DNA from 4 places in the Mesorhizobium sp. WSM4832 genome. Region 1 is predicted to be linked to each of the others. Evidence: riboswitches for the same ligand, from Rfam matches in the RefSeq annotation. Region 1 holds a riboswitch; each other region holds the start of a gene.
The links. Region 1 has a riboswitch for cobalamin ahead of AC0L2L_RS08235 (DUF1636 family protein). Riboswitches for the same ligand answer to the same signal wherever they lie in the genome.

Region 1 (7,113 bases):
GGACGCTGGCATCTGCGAGACGGCGGACTGACATTAGCGATCGACCTCACCAAACACGATGTCGAGGGAGCCCAGCACGGCCGTAACGTCGGCCAGCATATGGCCGCGGCACAGGAAATCCATGGCCTGCAGATGCGCGAAACCGGGCGCGCGCAGCTTGCAGCGGTAGGGCTTGTTGGTGCCGTCGGAGACCAGATAGACGCCGAACTCGCCCTTCGGCGCCTCGACGGCCGCATAGACCTCGCCCGCCGGCACGCGATAGCCCTCGGTATAGAGCTTGAAGTGGTGGATCAGAGCTTCCATCGAGCGCTTCATCGCCTGGCGCTTCGGCGGCACCACCTTGCCGTCGAGGTTCGACACCGGGCCGGCGCTTTCCTTGCCGAGCAGCAGATCGACACACTGGCGCATGATCCTGGCCGACTGGCGCATCTCTTCCATGCGCACGAGATAACGGTCGTAGCAGTCGCCGTTCTTGCCGATCGGGATGTCGAAATCCATCTCGGAATAGCACTCATAAGGCTGCGATTTGCGCAGGTCCCAGGCGGCGCCCGAACCGCGCACCATCACGCCCGAAAAGCCCCAGGCCCAGGCATCCGCCAGCGACACGATGCCGATATCGACATTGCGCTGCTTGAAGATGCGGTTGCCGGTCAAAAGCGCGTCGAGATCGTCGATCGACTTCAGGAACGGGTCGATCCATTTGCCGATGTCCTCGACCAGCTTCTGCGGCAGGTCCTGGTGCACGCCGCCCGGCCGGAAATAGGCCGCATGCATGCGCGAACCGGAGGCGCGCTCATAAAACACCATCAGCTTTTCGCGCTCGACGAAACCCCACAGCGGCGGCGTCAGCGCGCCGATGTCCAGCGCCTGCGTCGTCACATTGAGGATGTGCGACATGATGCGGCCGAGCTCGGCATAGAGCACGCGGATCAGTTGGCCCCGCTTCGGCACCTCGATACCGAGGAGCCGTTCGGCCGCAAGCGCGAAAGCATGCTCCTGGTTCATCGGCGCGCAATAGTCGAGCCGGTCGAGATAGGGAACCGCCTGCAGATAGGTCTTGTGCTCGATCAGCTTCTCGGTGCCGCGGTGGAGCAGGCCGATATGCGGATCAACACGGTCGACGACCTCGCCGTCCAGCTCGAGAACCAACCTCAAAACACCGTGCGCTGCAGGGTGTTGAGGCCCAAAGTTGATGTTGAAATTGCGGACGGAGGTTTCAGCCATTTACTGCTTTGCCTTCTCGTCGCCCGGCAGGACGTAGTCCGTCCCTTCCCACGGCGACAAAAAATCGAAGTTTCTAAATTCCTGCTTCAATTCCACAGGCTCGTAGATCACGCGCTTGGCCTCGTCGTCGTAGCGAACCTCGACGAAGCCGGTCAGCGGGAAATCCTTGCGCAGCGGATGCCCCTCGAAACCGTAGTCGGTGAGGATGCGGCGCAGATCCGGATGACCCGAGAACAGCACGCCGTAGAGATCGTAGGTTTCTCGCTCGAACCAGTCGGCGCCCGGATAGACGGCGGTCAGCGACGGCACCAGCGTCTCCTCGTCGGCCTGGACCTTGAGACGAATGCGGACATTCTGCTTCGGCGACAGAAGGTGATAGACGACGTCGAAGCGCCTGGCCCGCGACGGATAGTCGGCGCCGCAAACGTCGATGATCGAGATGAACTGGCAGCGCGGATCATCGCGCAGGAAGGTCGCCACCTCGATCAGATTGCCCGGATCGACGGACACTGTCAGCTCGCCATAGGCAAGCACGGCTTCGCCGATGCGGCCGGAGAGCTTCTCGCCGAGATAGGTGGAGAGTTCGTTCAACGCCTGGGTCATCGGCTCACCGTTCGATCGTGCCGGTGCGGCGGATCTTCTTCTGCAGAAGGAGAATGCCGTAGAGCAGCGCTTCGGCGCTCGGCGGGCAGCCGGGCACATAGATGTCGACCGGCACGACGCGGTCGCAGCCGCGCACCACCGAATAGGAATAGTGGTAGTAGCCGCCGCCATTGGCGCACGAGCCCATCGAGATGACGTAGCGCGGCTCGGGCATCTGGTCGTAGACCTTGCGCAGCGCCGGCGCCATCTTGTTGGTCAGCGTGCCGGCCACGATCATGATGTCGGACTGGCGCGGGGACGCGCGCGGCGCGACGCCGAAACGCTCCGAGTCGTAACGCGGCATCGAGGTGTGGATCATCTCGACCGCGCAGCAGGCAAGGCCGAAGGTCATGAACATCAGCGAGCCGCTGCGCGCCCAGGTGATGAGCGCTTCGGTCGAGGTGACAAGGAAACCCTTGTCGGCCAGTTCATTGTTGATTTCAAGGAAGAAGGGATCGTCCTGCCCCACCGGCCTGCCGGTGTTGGGGTCGATGATGCCCTTGGGCTTCGGCGCGACGAGGGTGCCTGAACTATCGTTCAATCCCATTCCAGCGCTCCTTTTTTCCATTCATAGGCAAAGCCGATGGTCAGCACCGCCAGGAACACCATCATTGACCAGAAGCCAAGCATGCCGAGCTTGGAGAAGGACACCGCCCATGGAAACAGGAAGGCGACCTCGAGATCGAAGATGATGAACAGGATCGACACCAGATAGAAGCGGATGTCGAATTTCATGCGGGCGTCGTCGAACGAGTTGAACCCGCATTCGTAAGCGGAAAGCTTTTCCGGGTCGGGATTGCGGTAGGCCACCAGGAAGGGGGCGACGATAAGCGCCAGACCAACGACCATCGCCACGGCGATGAACAGGACGATGGGCAGATAGGAACTCAGGAGTGCGCTCATGCGGCGACTTTCCTTCGGCGGGGCAGTTCACTTTGATTACAGCAACGAACTCTAATGCGGAAGCGTGACAGTTTAACCGCTGAACCGTTTTAGGGGGCCTATGCTGCAACGCGGCGAGGGTTAGCGCAGCGGTTTCGGTGACGCAAGTCAAACCTTGTTCAAAATCCGGCCTTGGACGCCATATCGGAAGAAACTGGTCTCATCCGCTCCTGTTTGATTCCCTTCATTTTTTACTCCACTTTTCTCTCCTGACACATCTCCCGCCATTTGCCTGCTAGCATCGCCGGAATCACCGGCTGAAAAGCCAACAAATGATCGGGGCAAAGGCACCTTGATGAAGGAGAAAATCTCGCTCGCCATGGCCAGGCGCATCGCGCTCGGCGCCCAGGGGTTTAACGACCCCCGGCCCGGTGGAGTTCCGGATCGCCGCCACCTTGCGCGCGTGCTTTCGCGAACCGGTCTATTGCAGATCGACTCCGTAAGCGCCGTGGTGCGCGCTCATTATATGCCGCTCTATTCGCGCCTCGGCCCCTACCCGCTTGCGCTGCTCGATAACGCCGCGGTCACGCGCAAGCGCACCGTCTTTGAATATTGGGCGCATGAGGCGTCTTTCCTGCCCGTCGGGACCTATCCCCTGATGCGCTGGCGCATGCAGCGCGCCGAGCAGGGCGACGAGATGTATCTCGGTCTCGCGAAATGGGGTCGTGAACGCAAGGAGATGATCGACGAGATCTATGCGCAGGTCGCCGAACGCGGGCCGATCGCCGCCTCCGATATCGAAGGCCATAAGGGCAATGGCGGCTGGTGGGGCTGGAGCGAGGCCAAGCACGCCTTTGAATGGCTGTTTTGGGCCGGCCGCATCACCACCGCCCACCGGCGCGGCTTCGAACGCTATTACGACCTGCCCGAGCGCGTTTTGCCGCAGGCGGTGCTCGATCTGCCCGTGCCATCGGTCGAGGACGCGCATCGCGAATTGCTGCGCATTTCCGCCCGCGCCCATGGCATCGCGACTTATGGCGACCTGCGCGACTATTTCCGCTTGGCGCCCGGCGATACGAAGGACCGCATCGAGGAATTGGTCGAAACGGGCGAATTGCTGCCGGTGCGCGTCGAAGGTTGGGACAAGACCGCCTATCTCCACAAGGACGCGCGCATCCCGCGCCGTATCGAGGCACGCGCCCTGCTCGCGCCCTTCGATCCGGTCGTCTTCGAACGCACCCGAACGGAGAAACTCTTCGACTTCCGCTATCGCATAGAGATCTACACGCCGGCCGCAAAGCGCCAGTATGGCTACTATGTGCTGCCGTTCCTGCTCGGCGACCGGATCGTCGCGCGCGTCGATCTCAGGGCCGATCGGCCGGCGAGCGTGCTGCGCGTCCATGCCGCCTATGCCGAGGGCGGCGCGCCGCCTGAGACAGCCGCCCAGCTCTTCGACGAGTTGAAGCAGATGCAGGCATGGCTCGGCCTGGAGGCGATCGAAGTCACGCCGGCCGGCGACCTTGGTCCAGCGCTGGCCGACATCGAGATGTCGTAGCCGCGTTGACAGGCACCCAGCCGTAAGCCTAAATCCGCAGCAGACGGTCTTCTCCCGGCAAAGGGAGGAGCCAAGAGGGAATGCGGTGCGGGCAAGAATGCCCAAATCCGCGGCTGTCCCCGCAACTGTAAGCGACGAGCCTCGGCCGAAAACCACTGGGATGTTCCCGGGAAGGCGGCATTCAAGGCGACGACTCGCGAGCCAGGAGACCTGCCGTCTGAGACTTAAAGTATCCGAATGCCCGGCGGGTTTTCCGGGCAAGGAGCCCTGGTTTTGGACAGCAACGGCAGTTTTCCGGCAAACAATGCGGATATTTCAACCGAGCCCGACCCGCTGGCCGGCGTGACCGTCATCGTCTGCTCGTCATGCCGCGACGAGACCGGCTCGGACGCGCACCCGCGCGCCGGTGCCCTGCTGGCCGAAGGCACGCGCCGCGCCGCCTCGGGCGAAAACATCCGCATCCGCACGGTAGAATGCCTCGGCAATTGCAAGCGCCGCCTGAGCGCGGCGCTTCTGCGCGACGGCTGCTGGAGCTATGTCTTCGGCGATCTGGAGGCGACCAGCGGCCCAGACCTCGTCGCCGGCGCAAAACTCTTCGCCACCTCGACCGATGGCCTCATCCCGTGGCGCGGCCGGCCTGAATCCCTCAAGCGCGGCCTCGTTGCCCGTATCCCTCCCCTCGACCTGCTGAAGGACTGACCATGACCGCGCCAGATTCGTCCGCCAACCTCTCCCGTGTTCCCTGTACCGTCGTCACCGGCTTCCTCGGCGCCGGCAAGACGACGCTGATCCGTAACCTGCTCGAAAACGCCAAGGGCAAGCGGCTAGCCATCATCGTCAACGAGTTCGGCGACGTCGGCATCGACGGCGAGATCCTGAAAAGCTGCGGCGTCGACGCCTGCCCGGAGGAAAACATCGTCGAGCTTGCCAATGGCTGCATCTGCTGCACGGTCGCCGACGACTTCGTACCGGCGCTCGACCAGATCCTGTCGCGCACGCCGAGGGTCGACCACATCCTGATCGAGACCTCGGGTCTGGCCCTGCCGAAGCCGCTCGTCCAGGCCTTCCAGTGGCCGACGGTGAAGAGCCGCGTCACGGTCGACGGTGTCATCGCCGTGGTCGACGGCCCGGCGCTGGCCGACGGCCGCGTCGCCTCCGACATGGATGCGCTGCAGGCCCAGCGCGCCGCGGACGGCTCGCTCGACCATGACGATCCGGTCGAGGAGGTGTTCGAGGACCAGATCGCCTGCGCCGACCTGATCATCCTGTCGAAGAGCGACCTGATGGACGCGGCGGGCTCGGCTCGCGCCAACGCCGTCATCGGTAAGCATGTGGCGCGCGCGGTCAAGGTCGTGCCGACCACCCAGGGAAAGGTCGATCCATCCGTGCTGCTCGGCCTCGGGCTCGCCGTCGAGGACGACATCGAGAACCGCAAGACCCACCATGACAACGAGCTCGACCACGAGCATGACGATTTCGATTCCTTCGTCATCGACATCCCGTCGATCTCGAACCCGGACGAACTGGCAAAGCGCGTCGCCACCGCGGCCGAGCAGGAAAACGTGTTGCGCGTCAAAGGTTTCGTCGAAGTCGGCGGCAAGCCGATGCGGCTTCTGCTGCAGGCCGTCGGCCCCCGCGTCAACCACTATTACGACCGCGCCTGGGCGGCTGAGGACGACCGCCGCTCGCGGCTCGTCGTCATCGGCCTCAAGGGGCTGAACCGCCCCGCGATCGAACGTATCCTTGCAGGCTGAGGCCAACACGAACAACGATGCATATCCTCACCACGACATCCGCTTCGCTCGACGATCTCGCCGAGCCGATCGATCTCAGGCAGACGCCTGCGGATATCGTGGCGCTGTCCTTCACCGACAGCGACCTCGCCGGACTGGCCGCCGCCTGGAAAGCCGACGCCGGACGACTGCCCTCGATGCGGCTCGCAGCACTGCGTGATCTCCGCCATCCGATGTCGGTCGACCTGTGGATCGACAGCGTCGCCCGCCACGCCAGGGTCATCCTGGTCCGCATCCTCGGTGGTTATGACTGGTGGCGCTATGGCTGCGACCAGCTGGCGGCGGTGGCGCGCGAGCGCGGCATCGAGCTCGCGCTGTTGCCCGGCGAAAGCCATGACGAGGACCACCGCCTGATTGAAGCTTCGACGCTGCCGCGCGCCGAGTTGGACGCCTTGCTCGGCTATTTCCGCGAAGGCGGCCCGGCCAATATGAGCGCGCTGGTGCAAAGATTGGCGAGGCTGGCGGGGTCGGATGCGGCCGTGGCCGCGCCGGTCGGTGTGCCGAAAGCCGGGTTTTATGAGCCGGGGTTGGGCGTCGTGGAAAAACCAGTCCTATCGAGCGTTGGCGATCCTTCGCCCCCCCCTCTGTCCTGCCGGACATCTCCCCCGCAAGGGGGGAGATCGGCCGGCACCGGGCCTGGCGCTTTTTCTTCATCTGCAGGAAAAGAGCCATCTGCAACATCCGCGATTGGCGAAACCGTCAACGACAGAGCAATCTCCCCCCTTGAGGGGGAGATGTCCGGCAGGACAGAGAGGGGGGCGACCGAACGCGACGCTGGCAACCTCACCCCGGTCATCCCCATCCTCTTCTACCGCTCGATGCTGCTTGCTGCCGACGTGGCGCCCATAGACGCACTGGTGGAGGCGCTGCGCTCGGAAGGCTTGGCACCGGTCCCGATCTTCGTCTCCAGCCTCAAGGACCCAGCATCCCTGGCCTTCGTCGAAAACGCCCTCGCCTCACTGAACCCATCCGCCATCATCACCGCCACGGCCTTCGCCTCCGGAGCGGAACCCGGCG
Region 2 (7,113 bases), on a different contig from region 1:
GCCAGTCTGCGACACGGCGTCGATCAGTTCGGCGCGCAGCTCCGCGGCAAGCTGCGGCAGCGCGCCCTCGTCAAGCGTCCGCAAATCCGCCGGAATGCGGACCTTGTCGAGCAGCGGCGTGTCTGGCTTCACTCGGGCGCGTCCTGCCTCAATCGATCGAACACGGCGCTACCAGCGAATTGCGCCATAATCATGCGCGGGAATAGGCCGCCGGCAGGCGAATGTAAATGCGCGTCAGTGACGCGCAGCCTTCGCCCACCTTAACCTTCGGGCAGCGGGATGAACTCTTCCTCATCGCCAGGAACGATATCGAAGCGGCCTGTCTTCCATTCCTGCTTGGCCTGCTCGATACGTTCTTTCGAGGACGCGACGAAATTCCACCAGATGTAGCGCTTGGAGCCCAGCGAGGCGCCGCCGAACAGCATGAAATGCGCGCCGCGCTCGGAGGAAACGACGATTTCCTCGCCCGGCTTGAACACCAGAAGCCGCTCGGCCGGGAAAACATCGCCGGCGATCGAGACGTCGCCGTCCAGCGTGTAGATGGCGCGCTCCTCGGCATCGGCCGGGATTTTCAGGCTGGCACCCGATGCCAGGCGCAGGTCGGCGTAAAGCGTGTCCGAGGCGGTCGCGACCGGCGAGCGCAGCCCCGAAAACTCGCCGATGACGACGCGGCCGCTAACGCCGTCGGCATCGATCTCGGGCAAGCGGGCCACCGACGTGTTGGCGAACACCGGGGCGACTTCTTCCTTGCCGTCCGGCAGCGCGAGCCAGGTCTGCAGGCCGGAGACCGACATCGGCGCGCCGCGCAACTCTTCCGGCGTGCGCTCGGAGTGAACGATGCCGCGGCCGGCGGTCATCAAATTCACGTCGCCCGGCGCGATCACCATTTCGGTGCCGAGCGAGTCGCGATGCCTGATCCTGCCGTCGAACAGATAGGTGACGGTGGACAGCCCGATATGCGGATGCGGGCGCACGTCGAGCGCGTGGCCGGCGCGCAGGATGGCAGGGCCCATGCGGTCGAAGAAGATGAACGGCCCGACCAGACGGCGTTTCGCCGTCGGCAGGGCGCGGCGTACCTCGAAACCGCCGATATCCTTGGCGTTGGGGATGACCATCAACTCGATCTGATCGCAGGCGAAGGCGTCACCGGGTTCGGGATCGTTTCCTGGAAAGAAGCTCATGTTGTCCCTTAGGCGAAGCGCAGCGCCGACCTGGCTTTCGCCTTGGCCGCCACTTCCTCGCGATTGCGTGGTTCCTGTGTCGTTTCAAGCGAATCCAGCAACTCGCGCGCCGCGGCGGCAATCGCCTCGACAGCATGGTGGAAGGCATGCTCGTTGCGTTTGGACGGCTTGGTCGAGCCGCTCAGCTTACGGACGAACTGAAGCGCGGCGTCATGCACTTCGTCATTGGTCGCCGGCGGTTCGAAATTGGCCAAGGTCTTGATGTTGCGGCACATGGCTTGAACTCCTTACCTGCTTTCTCTGCCCCACCCTTTGTCAACTATTCCGCGTCGAGCGGTTCCGTTCCAACCGGCTTGCCGTCGCGCGACAGCCTGATCTTCTCGACCTTGTCCTCGGCCGCCTTCAGCAGCCGGTCGCAATGGGCCTTGAGCGCTTCGCCGCGCTCATAGATCTTGATTGACTGGTCGAGCGGGACGTCGCCGCGCTCCAGATCGTCGACGATCTTCTCCAGCGCGTCGAGCGCCTGTTCGAAGCTCATCGCCTTGACGTCCTCATTGCCTTCGACAGCCATGCTTTATCCCTTCATCAGCCGCCCGACATGGGCGGCGACCGAAAATGCCAGTCCCTGCAGATCGTAGCCGCCTTCCAGCAGGCTGACGAGCCTATTGCGGCTGTGGCGGCCGGCGCGCTCCATCAGCTGGCCGGTCGCCCAGTCGAAATCATCCTCGGTCAGGTTGATCTCGGCGAGCGGGTCGCGGTGGTGCGCGTCGAAGCCGGCGGAAATGATGATCAGGTCCGGCGCGAACGCATCGATGGACGGCAGCACGCGCGACAGGAAGGCGTCGCGGAACAGATCGCTGCCGGTCTGCGGCGCGAGCGGGGCGTTGACGATGTTGCCGGCGCCGGTTTCGCTCTTCGCCCCGGTGCCCGGGTAAAGCGGCATCTGGTGCGTCGAGCAGTAGAGCACCGACGGATCGTCCCAGAAAATGTCCTGCGTGCCGTTGCCGTGGTGGACGTCCCAGTCGACGATGGCGACGCGTTCGGCCTGATGCTTCTTCTGCGCATAGCGGGCGGCGATGGCCGCCGTATTGAACAGGCAAAAACCCATTGCCGTCGCCTTTTCGGCATGGTGGCCGGGCGGGCGGGCGGCGACGAAGGCATTGGCGGCGCGGCCCTCGAAGACGTCGTCTACCGCCGCATTGGCGCCGCCGATCGCCGTCACCGCGGCCTGCCAGCTCTTCGGGCTGGCGCTGGTGTCAGCATCGATCGAGGCGATGCCGCTCTGAGGGATCGCCGCTCGCACGCGTTCGACGAAGTCCTCGGGATGCGCGTAAAGGATAGTCGCCTCGTCACCTTCCGGCGCCTTGACGCGGTCGAGCGCCGAAAAAGCCTCGTCGTCCAGCACGCGTTCGATGGCGCGCAGGCGATCGGGCCGCTCGGGGTGGCCGGGCGGCGTGATGTGTTCCAGGAAGATCGGGTGCGTGTAGAGACGGGTGGCCATGGCGCCTAATCTAGGCACCCGCGACGTGGATGACCATGTTTGGAAGCCGAATGGCTGGGGAAAATTGCGCCTTGCCATGTCGCCCGCGCCATTGGCGCTGCCCAAGCTTCGCGGTAAGGTCGCCTCGCTGCCTGGTGCCCGCGACGCGGGAGAATCGGGAACACGGTTGAACTCCGTGGCGTGCCCAACGCTGTGAGGGGGACCGCGCCGGCAAAGCCACTGTCGATGACGGGAAGGCGCCGGATGCGGGACGATCCCGAGCCAGAAGACCGGCCTGGCAGACATGGTCATCCGCTTGGTCAGGCGGGTGACTGCTTGTCGCAAGGGGAAAAGCGATGACGGCAGCAGCGATCGCCGCAAGCGGCGATGACTTTGACCAATTTGCGCGCGACGCCGTCTACCGGGCGATGTTCACCAGGCGCGACGTGCGCAGCCATTTTATCCCGGACGATCTCGATGACGGTGTGCTGGCGCGCTTGCTCACCGCCGCCCACCATGCGCCGTCGGTCGGCTATATGCAGCCGTGGAACTTCATCGTCATTCGCGATGCAGCAAGGCGGCGGCAGGTGCGCGACCTGTTCCTCGCCGCGCGCGAGCAGGAACTGCCGGCGATCGAGGCGGAGCGGCAGGCGCTCTACCGCAAGCTCAAGCTCGAAGGCATCTGCGAAGCTGCTCTCAATCTGTGCATCACCTGCGACCGGCAGCGATCAAAGGACTCGCCGCTGGGGCGCTGGCACAATCCGGAAATGGACCTCTACAGCACCGTCTGCGCCGTGCAGAATTTCTGGCTGGCGGCGCGAGCCGAAGGCGTCGGCGTCGGCTGGGTCAGCATCATCGAAACCGAAGCGCTCAAGCAGCTTCTGTCAATTCCAGAACATGTCACGCCGATCGCCTATCTCTGCGTCGGCCGCGTTTCGGCCTTCGCGCCGAGGCCGGACCTCGAAGCGCATGGCTGGGGCAAGCGCCTGCCGCTGCCGGAACTGGTGATGAGCGAGACGTTTCGCGGCGCCGGCGAAGCGCCGCTCAAATCGGCGATAGCAAGGCTTGGCTGTCCGCCAAAGCCCTGATCGGCCGGCCGCTGATCAAGCGGCCCGGGGCGTATCCCAGCGCGAGCCGCCACCGACGGAGCCCAGCGCCTTGTCGCGCAGTTCCCTGAACTTCGAGGATGCCTCGGCCAGCCGGCCGTCCCATTCGGGGTTGGGGACCTGGCCCTCGATGGCTTCGAAATAGACCTGCATCAGGGAGGCGATCGCAAAAGGCTCGATGAAGGCTGCCTTGAAGGCCCAGGCAAAGACGATTGCCAGCACGAAAGCCCAGCCGGCAAGCTGACCCGGCATGACCCAAAGGATCGCGGCGGCAGGCGCCAGCATCAACAGGAAGATGACGAAGGACACGCCCCACATGATCACCGCCAGCCAGACGGCATTCTTGACCATGTGCTTGCCGTTCTGCGCGTAAAGCACGACGCCTTGCCGCGCCGTCTCGAAAGGCGAGCTCGAATTGATGCGGATGTTGTAACCGAGGATGATCTCGTCGACATAGGTCAGCGACAGGCGGATGACGGTGTTGATGAAGCTGACCAGCCCGCTCAGGCCCGGAATGGGCAGGAAGGCGGCGATGCCGCCGATCAGGCCGGTGATGGCGCGGATGGCGCCCTTGACCAACTGGTCGACGACGAAAAGGATGTTGGCCTCGGCGAAACGCTGGGTCACCACTTCCTTCGCGTAGGCGATCTGGCCCTGGCCGTCGGGAACGTCACGGCCGTCGATCAAATGCACCATGACGGCGATATGGCCGGCCTTGAGCACGTAGAGGATGTATTCGCGGATCCAGTAGACGGCGATCGAGACGACGCCGAAGCCGACCACGCCGCCCCAGAGCGCAAATGACGTCGGGCCGTCAGGATCGGTCGAGATGTGGCCGACGCCGTAGCCGACGCTGGCGCCCGTGCCGGTCGCCATGATGTAGGCGATCGTGATGCCGAAATAGACGATCATGCGAAAGACGATGAACGGCCATGTCCGCATCATGATGGACACCGACCTGGCGATGCTGAAGTCCCACATGCCCCGACTCTCCAACCCTCGCGCATGACCCCGAAAATCGGAATCGATTTTCGGAGAAGGATCATGCGCTGAATCAAGTTTTTACAGCGTCCTTTGCGCGTTCAAAGAACGCGCGGTGCTATAGTAGGTGGCGCAGAAGGATGCGCTCGCCCCATTGATTGTCAATCGCGGCAGGGTTGCGCTGGCCCGAAACCGGTGCACAACGCGGTGGCTTGGTTACCCAAGCGTGCCCTCAAAGCTTCTTTCGCAAGCCTTCGAGCAGTTGCTTGAACGCCGCGATCGCCTTCTTCGACGTCGCTTCGGGATCTTTCGAATTGGCGATGCGCTGCGCGGCCTGGCTGCTGGCGCCGTTGATAAGCCGCGCGGCGGTCTCGGGATCGAAATCGGGAACGACGACGCCTTCCTCCTGCAGCCTGGTCAGATGATCCGTCATTGACGCGGTGCAGGCGTTGGCGTTCGGCCACTGCGCCGGATCGCCGAGCACGGCCGGGCCGTCGCGGAACATGATGCGCTGGATCTCCGGCTCCAGCGCCATCTCGATATAGGTGGTGCATTCGTCGACGAAGTGCCGCCAGCGGGTCGGTGCTTTCGAAGCCACCTCGTTGACACGCACGGCCATCTCGCCGTCGATTTCGGCGATCACCGCCTGCAGCAGCCCTTTCTTGTCGCCGAAATGATGGTAGAGCGCGCCGCGCGTCAGGCCGGCCGAAGCGGTGAAATCGTCCATCGAGGCCTCGGCATAGCCGATCGTGCCGAAGGCGTGGCGGCCGGCCGCGATCAGCTTGGCGCGTGTCTCAGCGATCATCTCCTTGCGCGGTCTGTGCATGGCTCTGGACCTATTAACATACGCATCGTATGCCAATTGACATACGCAACGTATGAACTATCTGACACTCATACGCTGCGTATGTAATCGCAGCGCCTTCCCTTGTCGAGGAGCAGGATCATGCGAAACCCATATTCGGACATCTTTCGGGCTCCCGGCACGAAAGGCTTTGCCGCCGCTGCCTTCATCGCGCGGTTGCCGATCGCCATGGCGCCGATCGGCATCGTGGCGATGCTGTCGCAGACGCATGGCGAATACTGGCTGGCCGGCGCGGTTTCCGCGACCTATGCGCTGGTCAACGCTTTCCTGTCGCCGCAAGTGTCGCGGCTGGTGGACCGGCGCGGCCAGACAGCGGTGGCCGCGCCGATGACGCTTGTCTCGGTGCTTTCCTTCGCGACATTGACCGTGGCGGCCAACCAGCACTGGCCAGTCTGGACCTTGTTCGGGTCGGCGCTGCTTGCCGCCGCCATGCCCAGCATCCCGGCTCTGGTCAGGGCGCGCTGGACCGAGATCTTTCGCGATCGTCCCGAGCTCAACACCGCCTTCGCCTTCGAATCGGCCGCTGACGAACTGGTCTATATCGCCGGCGCCTCGCTGTCGGTGGGCTTGAGCGCGGCGCTGTTTCCCGAAGCCGGCATGGTCGTCAGCACATTGCTGCTTGCGCTCGGCTCGGCGGCATTCCTGCTCCAGCGCACGTCCGAGCCGCCCGTCCGCCCGGCGGGGCATGGCGCGGCCAGTTCTGCGATCCGCCTGCGGCCGGTCCAGATCATCACCTTCGCGCTGATCTTCGTCGGCGCGACCTTCGCCACCACGGAAGTCACCACCGTCGCCATCACCAAGGAGCTCGGCCAACCGCAAGCGGCGAGCCTCGTCATCGGCGTCTATGCGCTTGGATCCTTCGTGCTCGGCATCATCGTCGGCGCGCTCAGCCTGAAGGCGCCGCTGCAGCGGCAATTGGCGCTCGCGGTCACCGTCCTTGCGATCAGCACGCTGCCGCTGCTCTTCGCCGACACCGTGCCGACGCTGGCGCTTGCCGTCTTCGTCAGCGGCGTCGCGATCTCGCCGACCTTCATCACCGCCTTCGGCCTGATCGAACGCCACGTGCCGCCGGCAATGCTGACCGAAGGCGTCACCTGGGTGACGACCGGCATCGGCATCGGCATGGCGCTGGGCTCCTTCGCCGCCGGCTGGATGGTCGACAATTTCGGTCCGCAGAGCGGGTTCTTTGTGTCCGTCGCGGCAGGCGCGATCGCTCTTGCCACCGTGCTCGCCGGCCAATGCCGGCTGGCGACGGGTGATTGCGACGTGGATCGGGGCGAGGCGGCAGTGCCCGCAGAGTGATGGTTGGGAGCGTTCCGACACTCGTTTCGCAAACGTTTGGAATTGTCCGAGCCTCCGCGACGTCGTCATCCACGGGCGGAGCGACGCGAAGCGGAGCGCAGACCCGAGGATCCATTCCGTTACCTTGATCGTAGAGCGCAGCGGAGCAGAATTCTGAACCGTCGCAGCGCGTCGAAGTCACGGAATGGATCCTCGGGT
Region 3 (7,113 bases), on a different contig from region 1:
CCTCGGCCATACCAAGGTGCCGAGGCGCTTCGTCAGCCGCAGCCCGATTTCTTTGGGTGCGCCGGATAGACCCACCTACATTGCCCGGGTGTGGCGTCGCCGCTCATCTCACGCGAGTGACACCGAGCCCTACGCCGTCTGCGCTTTTTCGCGAATTGCGCGTGCCGCAGCCACCATGTTCACCAGGGCAGGGCGGACCTCCTCCCATCTGCGCGTTTTGAGACCGCAGTCGGGATTCACCCATAGTTGGCCATCCAACAATCGATCGCGCGCAAGCATAATGAGGTTGGAAATCTCGCCCACCTCCGGGACCCGCGGCGAGTGAATGTCATAGACGCCAGGACCGATGTCGTTCGGATACTTGAAGGTTCGAAGCGTATCGAGCAGTTCCATCTGCGAGCGCGAGGTTTCAATGGAGATCACGTCGGCATCCATTGCGGCAATCGCGTCCACGATGTCACCGAACTCGGAGTAGCACATATGGGTGTGGATCTGGGTCGCATCGCCGACGGCCGTTGAAGCCAGCCTGAAACATTCGACGGCCCAGTCGAGATAGGTCTCCCAGTCGGCCTCACGAAGCGGCAAGCCCTCGCGCAGTGCGGCTTCGTCGATCTGGATCATCCTGGCGCCGGCCTTTTCGAGGTCGCTCACTTCATCGCGAATGGCAAGCGCGACCTGGCGGCAGACGGCTGAGCGCGGAAGGTCGTCTCGGACGAAGGACCAGTTGAGGATCGTCACCGGGCCGGTAAGCATGCCCTTCACCGGCTTTAGCGTCAGCGACTGGGCATATCGCCACCAGTGTAGTGTCATCGGATTTCGTCGCGACACATCGCCAATGATGATCGGGGGTCGCACAAAGCGTGAGCCATAGCTCTGCACCCATCCGTGTTGTGTGAAGGCGAAGCCGCAGAGCTGCTCGGCGAAATACTGCACCATATCGTTGCGCTCGAATTCGCCGTGGACCAGCACATCGAGTCCGATCTCTTCTTGCCATCGAATGGCGGCTTTTATCTCTTTCTGCAGGAACGCCTCGTAGTCGACGTAACTCAGCTCGCCTTTGGCATGAGCTGCCCGCGCCTTGCGAACCTCGGCTGTTTGCGGGAAGGAGCCGATGGTCGTGGTGGGGAAGGAAGGCAAGCCAAATGTGTCGGCCTGAAGCTTGGAGCGCACGGCGAATGCGCTCTTGCGGCGCGTCATGCCGACCTTGATGCTGGCGACCCGGCCTTCGACGAGCGGATCATGCACCTTCGCGGATGTCGAGCGAACGGCAGCAGCCTCAGCTGATGCCTCCAGTTCGGCGGCGACCGCGTCCTGGCCTTCGGCCAGGGCACGGGCGAGCACGACCAGCTCGCCGGTCTTTTGCGCCGCGAAGGCCAGCCACGACTTCACATCGGCATCGAGGGCCGTTTCCATGTCCAGGTCGATCGGCACATGCAGCATCGAGCAGGACGGGGCGATCTCCACGCGCTCCAGCGGCCAGCCGGCGACGATCGGCTTGATGCGGTCAAATATGGCAGGCAGGTTCGCTCGCCAGACATTGCGGCCGTCGATCAGTCCGAGCGAGAGCACAAGTTCTTTCTGCGCGAGGCGGCCGACCGTCTCCAACTGCTCTGGAGCGCGCACGAGATCGACGTGCAGTCCCGCCACGGGCAGAGAAATTGCGGTCTCGAGATTGTCTCCCAGCGATCCGAAATAGGTAGCGACCATGATCTTCAACTCGGGTGCTGCTTTCGACAGCCGGGAGTAGGCTAATTGGAGCGCATCCCGTTCGTTGGGAATCAGATCGAGCACGAGCGCCGGCTCATCGATCTGCACCCAATCGGCTCCCGCGAGCGTCAGCCTCTGCAGGAGCTCCTCATAGACGGGCAGCAGCCGTGGCAGGAGCGCGATAGGGTTGAAACCTTCCTCAGGTGACTTCGCCAACTTGAGAAAGGTAACCGGTCCAAGCAGGACCGGGCGAGTATGGATGCCGAGCGCCTTGGCCTCGAGGAAATGAACGACCGGTTTCGCCGACGAGAGGGCAAAGCTCTGATCGTCCGTGAGTTCCGGCACAATGTAGTGATAGTTGGTGTCGAACCATTTGGTCATTTCCATCGCGGCAAGGCCATGCCCATTGGCCACATGCTCGTCACCGGCATGTCCACAATCCACCTCCCGACCTTGATTGCCGCGCGCCATGGCGAAATAGATATCGAGTGGGACCTCGCCGTCAGTCCAGGCGTATCGTGCCGGCACCGCGCCAACCATGGCGACTGTGTCGAGCACATGGTCATAAAGCGAGAAATCGTTGGACGGGATTTTCGACACGCTGCGATCGTGCTGCTCCCTCCAGCTAACGGCGCGTAGCGTCTTCGCCGTCGCGAGCAGGTCGGCAGCGGGAGATTTTCCGGACCAGTAGCTTTCAAGCGCGAATTTCAGTTCCCGCCGTCGACCGATGCGAGGCACGCCGAGCGTTGCCACAGGAATTCGTTGAGAGACAGTCATGCCATACCCCGATGGTTGGGGCGGGGACAAGGAACGCGCGAGTAGGCGGCACAAAGCCGAGCTAGCGCGACCACCAGACACCCCGCCCGTGGACGTTGTTCGTCGTGGCAGGTCTCCTGGCTCGCGGGTCAAAGCCTCTGCCCGTCTTCCCGAGGCCGTTCGCCTCAGTGACATCAATGGGCTTGGCTCGCCGCTAACAGTTGCGGGGGCAGCGCCGGCATCCCACCGGCTTCCCTCTTAGCTCCGCTACGGCAGTGCCGCGCGGAGAACCATGACACGCGCACAATCACAGCAGCTTCGCTCCCTGTCAATACATATAACGAGATGTTTATGTGATTATGCGAATTACGCCCATGCGCTGATCGGTCTCTTTCGCCCAAAGCCGCATACGATGCGGTTTCTCATCGGCGCAGGCTCGGAGAGGTCCTTATCCCCATCGGCGACGCCGGATCAGATCGAGGTCCCCGGGCTCAAAGTGTCAAGTCGGGCCAGGTCGTCACGGTCCGCCGGGAATTCCAATAGCGTGTTCCCGCTCGGCTCGCTCAGCGTGCTCGCGCATTCGCTCACCGGCCCCCGAAGACGATGAGCGGAAGCGGGAAGGAGAGGTGGCGCCGAAGGTCGGCGGGCTGGGGCTGGGCCGCCAGCGTCTCGACCAACTGCGCAGCGATCGCCTCGACACTGCTGCGCGAGCAGCTTCACCCTGCGGTTCTTGAAGGCCCCACGATCGTGCGTAACCGGTCGTGCTCGCCACCCGCGCGCGCGACCAGCCACCCCGGTGAACCTGCCGGGCACGCGTTGACGTAGCCCGATCTTTAGTGATCGCCCGCACGCCCGCAGGCGGATCTGCCACGGCGGATTCAATCGAGGCACCCTCCCGCGGGTCGTTCCGGAAGGTCTACCGCAACGGCTTGCTGCCTACCAGCAACAGGACGACGCCCGCTGTGACTCCCCGCGATACGTTCATTGGTTTGTTGCGATAATGTTGTTTCCTTCATCGTTAGACTTCGCTGTGAATAGTTCTGCTGTGCTGATAGCTCTCTCAGAGAACTGGCGCATTCTTCGCAAATATTGCGCGCATTGTTTGCAGCACTCTCACGGATTAAAGACCCGGACTCGCTTCTTCGAAGTTCGCCTTGTCGAGCTGTGGGTCGTTAATGAACGCTATCGGCGTGCCAGCCGATCGCGCTGGCAAGGAAATCGTCGCCCAAGGCGATGAATGTGGCGAGCTCGGGATTGTCCTTGCCGTAGCTGTGCCCGCCTGCGCTGATCCCATAGAAGTAAGCGGGATAGGCACGGTATTAACGTAGCCCGAATATGCCCCCGAGGCGCTCAGGCGGAACTGCCCAGAGCTTGGCTCGCAGATCGGTGTCGTAGACGGGCGCGAGCAATAAGGGGGAGGTGGAGGGGGAGGGTAAGACGCGCAGGGGGCTTTTGGAATCGCGATTGCCTGCTGTGCCAGCAGCATCAGGACGACGGCCGCTGCTACTCCCCGCGCCACATTCATCCGCTTTGTTGCCATGATATTTTTCCTTGCTCTTCAGAATTTTACACTGTGGTGTGAATAGCCCCGTCGATTGATTGAGATCGACAAAGCGCTAGCGCGCATTTGTGCAAACTGTACTCGCATGATTTGCACCTTTGTCGCAGTCCTCGACCTGTACTCAGTCATCCGAAGTTCGCCCTTGTCGAGCGCCCGGTCCTTTATTGAAGCCATCGGCATGCCACCCGATCGCGCTGCGAAGGAAATTGGTGCCAAGACTGATGAGTGCGGCTTGCTCGCGATTGTCCTTGCCGTAGCTGTGCCCGCCGGCGCTGGCCTCGTAGAAGTAAGCGGGATAGCCAAGAGCTTGCAGTTTGGCGGCCATCTTACGCGCATGGCCCGGGTGGACGCGGTCGTCGCGTCTCATGGTGGCGAGCAGAATAGGCGGATAGGGCTGTCCCGGCGTGGCAGTGTGATAGGCCGAGATTTCCTTCAGGAAAGCCCAATCGTCAGCCTTGTCGGGATCGCCATATTCGTCGATCCAGCTCGCGCCCGCCAGGAGTTTGGTGTAGCGGCGCATGTCGATAAGTGGAACCATGCAGAACAGCGCGCCGAAGTGCTCAGGATAGCGGGTAAGCATGTTGGCGATCAGCAGGCCGCCATTTGAGCCGCCCTCGGCGGCAATCCGCCTCGGCAGCGTGATGCCCCTTCGCACGAGATCGGCGGCAACGGCGGCGAAATCGTCATGGGCGAGACGCTTGCCCTCCCTGCGCCCGGCATCGTGCCAGCAGGTGCCGAACTCGCCGCCGCCGCGGATGTTCGCCACCACACACGTGCCGCCGCGCTCGAGCCACAGCTTGCCGAGCGAGGAGTAGTAGCAGGGCAGGAGCGATATGCCGAACCCGCCATAGGCGGAAAGGTGAACCGGGGCATCTCCGTTCCCGTTCGCCGGACCAACCTGCGTATAGGGGATCATCTCCTGATCGATCGAGACTGCCTCGTGGCGCGTGACCACCAGTCCGGATGCGTCGAAAGTCTCCGGGTTGCGCTTCAGGATCACTGGAGCACCGATCGGCGGCGCGGCATTGAGATCGAATAGGAAAAGCTGCCGCGGCGTGATCGGGTCCTGAGCCGAAACGACGACCTCTCCATTGGTCTCGTGAACTGCCGCATCGAGTGACCAGAGCCCAACGGCCCCTTGCGCGGGCACTGTGTCCAGGGCTCGGCGTGTCCATTCCTGCGGGCCTGGGGTGAACACCTCGAAACGCGGAGCGAGGTTCGCCAGGTAGCCGATAATGAGCTTCCTGTCATTCCAGAAGAATGACCGCAGGGAGCGCCTCTGGGCTGGTTCAAACAGGGTACTAAAACGGCGCTCGCCAGCCAGGAAAGCGGAAAGCGAAATGCCGATCAGCGCGTCGGCGCAATAGGTTGTGCCAGCAACCGTCCATGCTTTGCGCGGCTTTACCACCAGCCAATCGCCGAAGTTAGCCCACCTGGCGTCCTTGGGAAGGTCGATCTCTGTCTTCGGCCCGCTCCTATCACCAATGCGGACTTTCTTCTCGAGCCAGGCCAACTGCTCGACGAACCACAGGCGCTCGCTCTCGGCGGTACGGTCCAGATGGCCAGACACACCGAGGGTTTCGGAACCGGTCTCGAAGATTACCGGCGCGGTGAGGGGATCCGCGTCACGCTTCCACAGTCGCACGGTGCGTGCGTAGCCGCAGCGCGTTGCCATTCCATCACCAAGCGCACTGGATAGCAGAAGCGTGTTGGGGTCGAGCCAATCAATGTCGCCCTTGGCCTCGGGGAGATTGAAACCGTCGGCGACAAAGCTGAGAGAGCTGAGGTCGAATTCGCGATGCACGACCGCATCGCTGCCGCCGCGCGACAGGCGCAGAACGGCTCTTTCCCGTCTTTCCGGCTCGATCGTCGCCGCGCCGCCCCAGATCCAGTCCTCTCCGTCGCTAGCCGCGAGGGCATCCAGATCGAGCAGTAATTCCCATTGGGGATCCGCCTGCATGTAGAGGGCAAGGGTGGTCCGGCGCCACAGTCCTCGCGGATTGCCAGTATCTTGCCAGAAATTGTAGAGGTACTGACCGCGGCGCGTGACCAGGGGAATTCTGCCGGGACGGTCGAGAATGGCTGGCGGCGCCGCCCGGTCGCGCTCGAACTGCATTCCCGCGAAGTGCTTCAGGGTCTTCGCCGACTGGCTGGCGGTCCACGCAAGTGCCCGTTCGCCTTCTACATCTTCGAGCCAAAGATGGGGGTCATCGTCAGGTGCATCCAGCGTTGGACGGAAATCGAATTCGGTCATGCCCGGACAACCAGAGGAATGAAAGCGCAATGGCTTCCGTCTGCTCGGGAACGACCGGCGTTCGCGGCGGCGCCCGCGTGTTGGAACAGCGTGATCATCAGGTGGATTCTTCTCGGTCGGCGGCGTCGCAGTGCTTTTGCGCATAGAACAGCAACCATCGTGCCAACTGGGAAAATCGTTTCGGAACAATGTGACCGCTCTGAACAGCGCTGTGTCAGATGTCAGACATCGTCGCGAATGCGACAACGAGCGTACCCCGCAATCAGCGGATCAAATTCCGGCGCGATAGCTGACGCCGTGCAGAACTCAAGCAGTGAAGCTCACAGGGAACCTGATTGGCGCCCAACGTCTTCGCTCTGAAGCGCTTCACGCACACGGATTCAATGCCAGACACCATCAGGCGATGGCCGTCGTGAGCGACCAAGCTGGCTGCGCCTGTGGTTTAGCCGCCAGCTGGAAAAAAGCAGAGATCCGAGGAGAACGATGGGCACTGCTTCGCCCGCCTGATGTTATTATGGCCTGCCAGCAGCTTCGCTGCTCGTCCCCTCGACCGTATTCCTGAAGTCTGTCGAGCACGCGAGCAAGATGCATTCGGGCGAACACATGGCAGTGGCCGCTAGGGCATTCAGCTGCTTGCGAGCCGCCGTTCAATATGCAAGGTGCGATAGGGTCTGGAGATAGGGGAGCTCCGGCTCGGCGTACTATCTATGCGAGACGGCCAATGGTCGGCGATGTTTTGCTGACGCCGCGCATTGGCTATCGGCAAACAATAGACAGTGCGGAGGCAATTCTGCCTGGAGCAATTGGCTGCCGCTGGGGCAGGCGGAGCCTGGCC
Region 4 (7,113 bases), on a different contig from region 1:
GTTGCGTTCCAAATAGGCGCGCGGTTGCACACCGTTTCAGGCTGGATCAACTCACGAATTGCTGCACCGAGCGCGTCCGTGCATAATACCGTCGGCGGCGCTTGGTCGAGGCCGGCGAAATGGACGACAAAGCTGACAATCCGGGCGTCGCGGTGTTCCCGCCGCTGCTCTTTCTCGTGGTGCTGATCATAATGCTGGCGCTACGCTACATCTGGCCGCTTAGGATCGGAGGCCGGCCACTCACCATCGTGCTGGGCATAGCGCTGGCGGCACTTGCGATTGCGATCATTGCCTGGGGACGCTCCGTGATGTTGCGCGGCGGCACCAATGTGAACCCGACGCTGCCAGCCACCGCGATCATCACCGGCGGCCCGTTCGGCTTCACCCGCAATCCGCTCTATGTCGGCCTGATGGGGCTGCTGCTCGGGATCGGGCTCCTCTTCGACAGCTGGTGGGCCGTCGTGGCCGTCATCGTGAGCTTCCCCGTCCTGCATTATGGCGTGGTGCTGCGCGAGGAAGCCTATCTGGAGCGTAAGTTCGGCGAACCCTACAGGGCCTACAAAGCGAGCGTGCGACGCTATCTCTGAGCGTCAGTCCTTCAGCTCATTGCTGTAGAGCGCCACGCCGATGCGGTCGTTGCGCCGCCACCGCACCAAGGCACGATAAGTCGTATCGTCGGCTGGAACCTCGAGCAGGAAGCGCTCCGGGATGTCCACATCGGCAGCGACGCGCAATTCCGCGCCATGGTGGTGCTGATTCCTGACCGAGCAGCCGATCCTGACGCCACCGGCAATGATCGTGGCGTCCTTGAGCACGAATTCACGCGCATGAAGACGGCGCTCGGTTTCGGGATAATCGGCCATATCCGGCGGCTCCTCGGGCGGGGTTCTCCTCGCCACGGAAGAGCATCGTAGCAACAAGGCGTTTCCGTTCCGTTAGCGGTCTCTGAAACGACGAGCCTGATATCCCCGGCGGACCGTGCCGAAGCTTGGCAGGTCATCCGACGGATCTGTCACGCTTGAGTGTTCAGCCAGCGACGACGCCGCTCGCATGCAGCACCCAGCGGCGGCCGTCGCTACGGAACTCGGTGATCGACAGCGGCTCGATGTCGACCTTCCAGACCGAGGACAGCGGCGCGCCCAGCACATGCACCATGGCGGCACGGATCGGCACGGCATGCGTCACCGCGATGGTGTGGCCGCTCTCGCCGGCCAGGCGGTCCACCAGCGCGGCGCCGCGCCGGGCGACGGCGGCAAGCGATTCGCCGCCATGGGGTGCCGCGTCCGGATCGGAAAGCCAGGCCGCCATGCCTTCCGGGTCCTCGGCCTGCACCTCCTCGAAGCTCTTGCCGGCCCAACGCGCGAAATCCTGCTCGGCAAGCAGCGGCTCGACCGTCGCGTCAAGGCCAAGCGCCTCGGCCGTCTGGCGCGCGGCAAGCGCCGGACTTGTCCAGACGCGGTCGGCGCGGCGCAGCGAAGCGGCCAGCGAGGCGGCGCGGCCGAGGGCCCGCGGCTCCAGCGCCTCGTCGCCCGGAAACCGGCCCTTGCGCGCGGCCAGCGTCGCCCTGCTTGCGATCATCGTCAGGCGGGCGAGCATGAAAAACTCCGTGGCACAGTGAAATTAAGCCCCACGAAGCCGTGCCGGCCATTACAATTCGTTGACAGGCGAACGAAGTGCTGACAAGTGTTTTAGCGCGATACGGGATTGGAAGCCGGTGCGAGTCCGGCACGGTCGCGCCACTGTGATCGGCACCAGCCGAAAGTCAGGCCTTATCCCGCAGCATTGTTCGATCAACGGGACGCAGTATCCCACGGGAGGTCAAAATGTCCGACACCACCTTCGCCACCACCTACGGTCCGGTGCCGATTCCGGTTCGCGAGCTTCTGCCCTGGGCCATCTTCGGTGGGCTGCTGCTGATGCTGGCGATCTATTTCATCGGTGCGGAAGAAGGCGCGACGTCGCTGATCCGCGGCATGTATGTGCACGAATTCGTGCATGACGGCCGCCACCTGCTCGGCTTTCCCTGCCACTAAGGCGGTTCAGCGAAAGTTGAACTCGCTTTCGATTCTGGTCTAACGCAATTCCGGACGGAAAACCGCTACGCTGTTTTCCTGGGATTGCTTGAAGGGATTCTGACATGGTCGGAAAACTTTTGCTGCGCGGCATGCTTGTCGGGCTGGTTGCGGGGATTCTGGCATTCGCCTTCGCCCGCGTCTATGGCGAGCCGCAGGTCGACAAGGCAATCGCCTACGAGGAACAGCAGGCCCAGGCGGCCGGCGAGGCGCCGGAGCCCGAGATGGTCAGCCGCGCCGTGCAGGCCGGCATTGGCCTGGCAACCGGCGTGCTGGTCTATGGCGCCGCGCTCGGCGGGCTGTTCTCGCTGGTCTTCGCTTACGCTTACGGCCGCTTGGGCTCGCTCGGCCCACGCGGCACCTCGGCGCTGCTGGCGCTGCTAGGCTTCCTTGCCGTGATCGTGGTTCCCAGCCTCAAATATCCGGCGAACCCGCCGGCGGTCGGCAATCCTGAAACGATCGGCTACCGCACCGAGCTGTTCTTCATCATGATCGTGATCTCGATCGCGGCGATGGTGGCGGCAGTGGGTTTGGCGCAGCGGCTGTGGAATAGGCTCGGCGCCTGGAACGCCTCGATCGCAGCAGGGCTCGCCTTCCTCGTGGTCTTCGCGCTGGTGAAAGCAGCACTTCCCGACATCAACGAAGTGCCGGAAAACTTCTCGGCGAGTGTGCTGTGGCAGTTCCGCGTCGCTTCGCTCGGCATCCAACTCGTGCTGTGGACCGTTGTCGGACTGGGCTTCGGCGCGGTTGTCGAGCGCGTGGTCGCGGTGCGCGATCAGCGCGGCCCGGCACGCCGCTACGCTTGAACTCCGATGCGTTGGCTGCCACGGTTCCTCGCCCTGGCGGCTAGCTTCCTTTTGGCGGCTGCACTGCCGGTCTTACTGGCGGCACCGGCGCAAGCGCATAGCGGATCCTCCGCCCCGCCTCCCCCCGGCGTCCAGATCCCCAGTCTCACGCATGGCCAGATGGCTGTCATTGCACGCTACCGCGGCGATATCCTGGACCTGGCCCAGCGCCAGACCGTGACCGACCCGACGTTCAGGCGGCTCTACAATCACGGCAACCTGCAATTCACCTACTGCCTGTGGGGCCTGATGCCGGGGAGCCTTGGCGACGAAGAGAGCCCGTTCAACGAATGCAGCCATGCCTATCTGGCCGCCGCCAAGGCGCTGCTCACCCATATGGCGACGATGCCCTCGGCTGCGCGTGACGCGAAGGCCCTGATCTCCGACATCGATGCAGACATGGTGCGCAGCGGCGCGTCCTGGATCCTGTGCCAGTTCAGCGGCGAGAGTTTCAGCACCGGCGCGGTCGTCGAGCCCAGATGGCGGGACATGTTTTTCCACCTGCCGAGCCTCGCCGTGCTGCTTGCAACGATAGCGGCGCTCATCGCCGCCGCATGGTCGATCTTCGGCGCGAGACGCGCACGCGGCTTGACTGACTCAGGCCGACTGATCTCCTTAAGATAACAGGCGACGTAGCGCGGCTCGTTGTGCTCCGCAGAGCGCCAAGCAGCGCGCCTACTTCGAGCGCACACCATAGGCGGCAAGGAACGCTTCGACCGAGGCATCGGCGTGCCGCTCAAGGTCGGCTTTCGAGCGCGGGTTGCTTCCGGTGAACATGGCTTCGTTCATCGGGATCCAAAGCAGCATTCCAAACAAATGGCTGGCCGCCAAACGGGGATCATCGGTCTGCAACAGGCCTCGGCTGGTGAGCTTTTGAAAGCACGCCGCCACCGAGGCAAGCATGCGCTCAAAACCTTTATCGTACCAACTGCGGCCAAGCTGCGGCATCCGATCGGCGTTGGCGATAATCAGACGCCGCAGCTTCAGCAACTCGTCGTTCATCAGCGTCGTGGTCAATCGCCGGGCAAGCTGCTGCAGGCCGCCTTCCAGGAATTTCGCCTCGGAAAGCAGCGCCGTCACGGACTCGACAACGTCGTTGGCCTGAGACGCGGTGGACTCCACGACTTCGCTGAAAAGCGTCTCCTTGTCCGTGAAATGCTTGTAGACCGTCTGCTTGGAAGCGCATGCCCTGGTGGCGATCTCCTCCATGCTGGTCCCATCATAACCCTTGGCGATGAACGCGGCCGTCGCCGCCTCGATGATTTCCCGATCCTTGCGAGCCGATCTGGTCTCAACATCAATTTTCATAGCGCCTCTCGATCAGTACTAGACGGTACCGTTCCCGCGTGATAGCTGTCCAGAGTACTAGACTGACTAGTACCGGTCAACGAACTGGAGGATTCAAACCGATGACTCAAATGCTCTTCCTCAATCTGCCGGTGAGCAATCTGCAAGCAGCGACCAAGTTTTATCTCGCGGTCGGGGGCACGCTCAACCCGCAATTCTCGAATGATCAGGCCAGCTCGATCATGTTCTCCGAATCGATCGGAGTCATGTTGCTGACGCACCAGCACTACAGCCAGTTCACGGCCCGGCCGATCGGCGACGCGAAGCGCGAGAGCCAGATGCTGATCGCGCTGACCGTCGATAGCAAAGAAGCGGTCAACGCGGTAATCGAGAAAGGCGTTGCGGCAGGCGGCCGCGCCGATCCCAATCCGGTGCAGGATCTCGGTTTCATGTTCAACCGCCACATCGAAGATCCGGATGGCAATGTCTGGGAGTTCCTGTGGATGAATCCCGCAGCCATGCAATAGACCGTCTGGGCATCCCCGATGCCGGAATCACACCACGGAAGCGACGGGCACCCGCCCCGTCGCTCTCATGTCCGGGCAATGCCGCCGTCGTCCTCGACCAGCCTTGACATCCCGGTGTCCGCCCAGCCTGCACCTGCCGAGCCTCGCCCTGCTGCTTGCCGCGATAGCGGCGCTCATCGCCGCCGCATGGTCGATCTTCGGCGCGCCGCGTATCCGTATAGCCACGGCGGAGGGGCTGACGCGACAAAGCCGACGGCCAAACCCACCAGGCATGCATCACAATTCTGCGAGCGCGTTGGTATTTCGGAGCGGCAGACGTTTTCCATTTGGGCACCTGGGCTGAACACAGGAGCAGATCATGCATGGAAAAATCATAGCCGGCCTCGCGTTTGCAGCCTCCCTTGGATTTGTCCAGCCTTCCCTTGCCGCACCTGACTGGAAGGCGGTGGCGCAGGCGCTCGGGAAATCTGGCGCAGAGGTACCAGGAGGCGTCTACCGCATCGGGCTGCCTCGTTCGGACCTGAAAGTCACTCTCGACGGAGTGCAACTCAAACCGGCCTTGGCGCTCGGCTCGTGGCTCGCATTCAAACCCATGGGCGATCACGACGCCATGGTGATGGGCGATCTCGTGTTGACCGAATCCGAGATCAGCCCGGTGATGATGAAAATGATTGAAAGCGGCATCGAGGTCACCGCGCTCCACAATCACCTGCAGAGGGCGCAACCGGAGACGATGTACATGCATGTTCTGGGGCATGGCGATCCGGAAAAGTTGGCTGCCGCGCTGCATTCGGCATTGCAGCAAAGCGGAACACCGCTCTCAGACGCACCGGCGAACGCTGCCGCTGCTTCGAAGACTGATCTCGATACGTCGATCATTGACCAAGCGCTCGGCCACAAAGGCAAGGTCAATGGCGGTGTCTATCAGGTCAACATCCCGCGCGCAGAGTCTATCAAGGATGACGGCATGGAAGTGCCGGACGCAATGGGCTCCGCGATTGCCATCAACTTCCAGCCGACCGGGAGCGGCAAGGCAGCGATCACCGGAGATTTCGTTCTGATCGCCTCTGAAGTGAATCCGGTGCTGCGAGCCTTACGGGAAAGCGGGATAGAGGTGACCGCCGTGCACAACCACATGCTCGACGATCAACCCCGGCTGTTCTTCATGCATTTCTGGGCAAATGACGACGTGGGGAAGTTGACCAAAGGGCTGAAGCTGGCGCTCGATCAAGTACATCTCAAGACGGGCAGCTAGTCTTGAGATGCTCGGCCACCGCCAGGTAGATTTCACGCTGATAATCGAACAGTCCCTGTATCATCCATGCACATGCTCGTCGTGGTGATGCCCTTCCGGCTCCGCCATGGCGAAAGGTAGATCCTCGCTGTCGGGACCGGCCGCCAATTGCAGCCTGGCGCTGAATTCATGCGGTTCGGCCGGTGCGACCAGGCTTTGCAGATAGTGATGGTCGCCGCCGACCGGAGACAGCGGCAGGCTTTCGACAGCCCCGCCGGCGCGTTCGATGGCGACGTTTGCCCGCAGGCCCTCGGCGTGACGCGAGAGCCGCAACCGCATGCGCTCGCCCTGTGGCGTATCGACGATTTCGAGCAGCCCGCTGGCGAGCTTGCCCGATACCAGGAACGGGTCAGGCACGTGATGATGCCCGCCCTCCGTCTCCGGCTCGGCAAAGCGCACCGTGGCGACGTCGAGCGCGGGAATATGCGCGAAGAGTTCGGTCTTCAGCGACGCGGCGATGTTGTTCGCGGCAGCAAGCAGCAGCCCATCATTGACCGCAATCTCCACATCGACATGCAGCTTGTGGCCAAGCCAGCGGGCCTTCGCGTCGACCATCTTTTCGATCCCCGCAACATGTTCGGCGGCATGATGAACCTCATCGACAAGCCCCGGCTCCACGCCATCCAGCATGCGCGTCAGCACCGAGCGCGCCGACTGCCAGACGATGCCGAAGATGGCGACGGTGATGAGCAGGCCGATGACCGGGTCGGCGAGCGGATAGCCAAGCCAGACGCCGATCGCGCCGATGACGACGGCAAGGCTGGTGAGCCCGTCCGTGCGCGCGTGGCAGCCGTCGGCGATCAGGGCCGCGCTGTTGATCTGGCGACCGACGCGGATGCGGAATACGGCCACCGCCTCATTGCCGAGGAAGCCGATGATGCCGGCTGCGGCAAGCCAGCCGAGGAACTGGACCGGCTGCGGGTTGAACAGGCGATTGACCGCCTCATATCCGGCGACGAGCGCGCTCGCCAGGATGATGAGCACGATGACTAGGCCGGCAAGGTCCTCGACCCGGCCAAGGCCGTAGGTGAAAATACGGGTCGGCTTGCACCGCGCCAGCACGAAAGCGATCCAAAGCGGTATGGCCG

Region 2: it holds a riboswitch for cobalamin, as region 1 does, so the genes downstream of both, bluB (5,6-dimethylbenzimidazole synthase) here and AC0L2L_RS08235 (DUF1636 family protein) in region 1, are expected to answer to the same signal.
Region 3: it holds a riboswitch for cobalamin, as region 1 does, so the genes downstream of both, metE (5-methyltetrahydropteroyltriglutamate--homocysteine S-methyltransferase) here and AC0L2L_RS08235 (DUF1636 family protein) in region 1, are expected to answer to the same signal.
Region 4: it holds a riboswitch for cobalamin, as region 1 does, so the genes downstream of both, AC0L2L_RS20480 (CbtB domain-containing protein) here and AC0L2L_RS08235 (DUF1636 family protein) in region 1, are expected to answer to the same signal.

What each region holds. Positions count from the first base shown of each region.
Region 1 is NZ_JBVVQH010000004.1:250,474-257,586, forward strand. It holds gene AC0L2L_RS08205 (NADH-quinone oxidoreductase subunit E) at 1-34, opposite strand, end outside; gene AC0L2L_RS08210 (NADH-quinone oxidoreductase subunit D) at 34-1,224, opposite strand; gene AC0L2L_RS08215 (NADH-quinone oxidoreductase subunit C) at 1,225-1,827, opposite strand; gene AC0L2L_RS08220 (NuoB/complex I 20 kDa subunit family protein) at 1,832-2,413, opposite strand; gene AC0L2L_RS08225 (NADH-quinone oxidoreductase subunit A) at 2,404-2,769, opposite strand; gene AC0L2L_RS08230 (winged helix-turn-helix domain-containing protein) at 3,104-4,303, shown strand; cobalamin riboswitch at 4,331-4,535, shown strand; gene AC0L2L_RS08235 (DUF1636 family protein) at 4,577-5,002, shown strand; gene cobW (cobalamin biosynthesis protein CobW) at 5,005-6,057, shown strand; gene cobN (cobaltochelatase subunit CobN) at 6,075-7,113, shown strand, end outside.
Region 2 is NZ_JBVVQH010000007.1:237,570-244,682, forward strand. It holds gene dxs (1-deoxy-D-xylulose-5-phosphate synthase) at 1-132, opposite strand, end outside; gene AC0L2L_RS12825 (pirin family protein) at 261-1,181, opposite strand; gene AC0L2L_RS12830 (DUF2277 domain-containing protein) at 1,190-1,456, opposite strand; gene AC0L2L_RS12835 (exodeoxyribonuclease VII small subunit) at 1,501-1,752, opposite strand; gene AC0L2L_RS12840 (histone deacetylase family protein) at 1,756-2,682, opposite strand; cobalamin riboswitch at 2,797-2,975, shown strand; gene bluB (5,6-dimethylbenzimidazole synthase) at 3,018-3,749, shown strand; gene AC0L2L_RS12850 (hypothetical protein) at 3,765-4,748, opposite strand; gene AC0L2L_RS12855 (TetR/AcrR family transcriptional regulator) at 4,981-5,574, opposite strand; gene AC0L2L_RS12860 (MFS transporter) at 5,695-6,915, shown strand.
Region 3 is NZ_JBVVQH010000035.1:24,994-32,106, reverse strand. It holds gene metE (5-methyltetrahydropteroyltriglutamate--homocysteine S-methyltransferase) at 130-2,460, opposite strand; cobalamin riboswitch at 2,574-2,773, opposite strand; partial or broken gene AC0L2L_RS32225 (cytochrome P450) at 3,063-3,266, opposite strand; gene AC0L2L_RS32220 (prolyl oligopeptidase family serine peptidase) at 4,146-6,278, opposite strand.
Region 4 is NZ_JBVVQH010000014.1:140,828-147,940, reverse strand. It holds gene AC0L2L_RS20495 (methyltransferase family protein) at 120-587, shown strand; gene AC0L2L_RS20490 (PilZ domain-containing protein) at 591-863, opposite strand; gene AC0L2L_RS20485 (histidine phosphatase family protein) at 1,027-1,596, opposite strand; adenosylcobalamin (AdoCbl) riboswitch at 1,680-1,823, shown strand; gene AC0L2L_RS20480 (CbtB domain-containing protein) at 1,824-2,033, shown strand; gene AC0L2L_RS20475 (CbtA family protein) at 2,138-2,878, shown strand; gene AC0L2L_RS20470 (hypothetical protein) at 3,038-3,541, shown strand; gene AC0L2L_RS20465 (TetR/AcrR family transcriptional regulator) at 3,593-4,225, opposite strand; gene AC0L2L_RS20460 (VOC family protein) at 4,327-4,731, shown strand; gene AC0L2L_RS20455 (DUF1259 domain-containing protein) at 5,090-5,986, shown strand; gene AC0L2L_RS20450 (cation diffusion facilitator family transporter) at 6,047-7,113, opposite strand, start outside.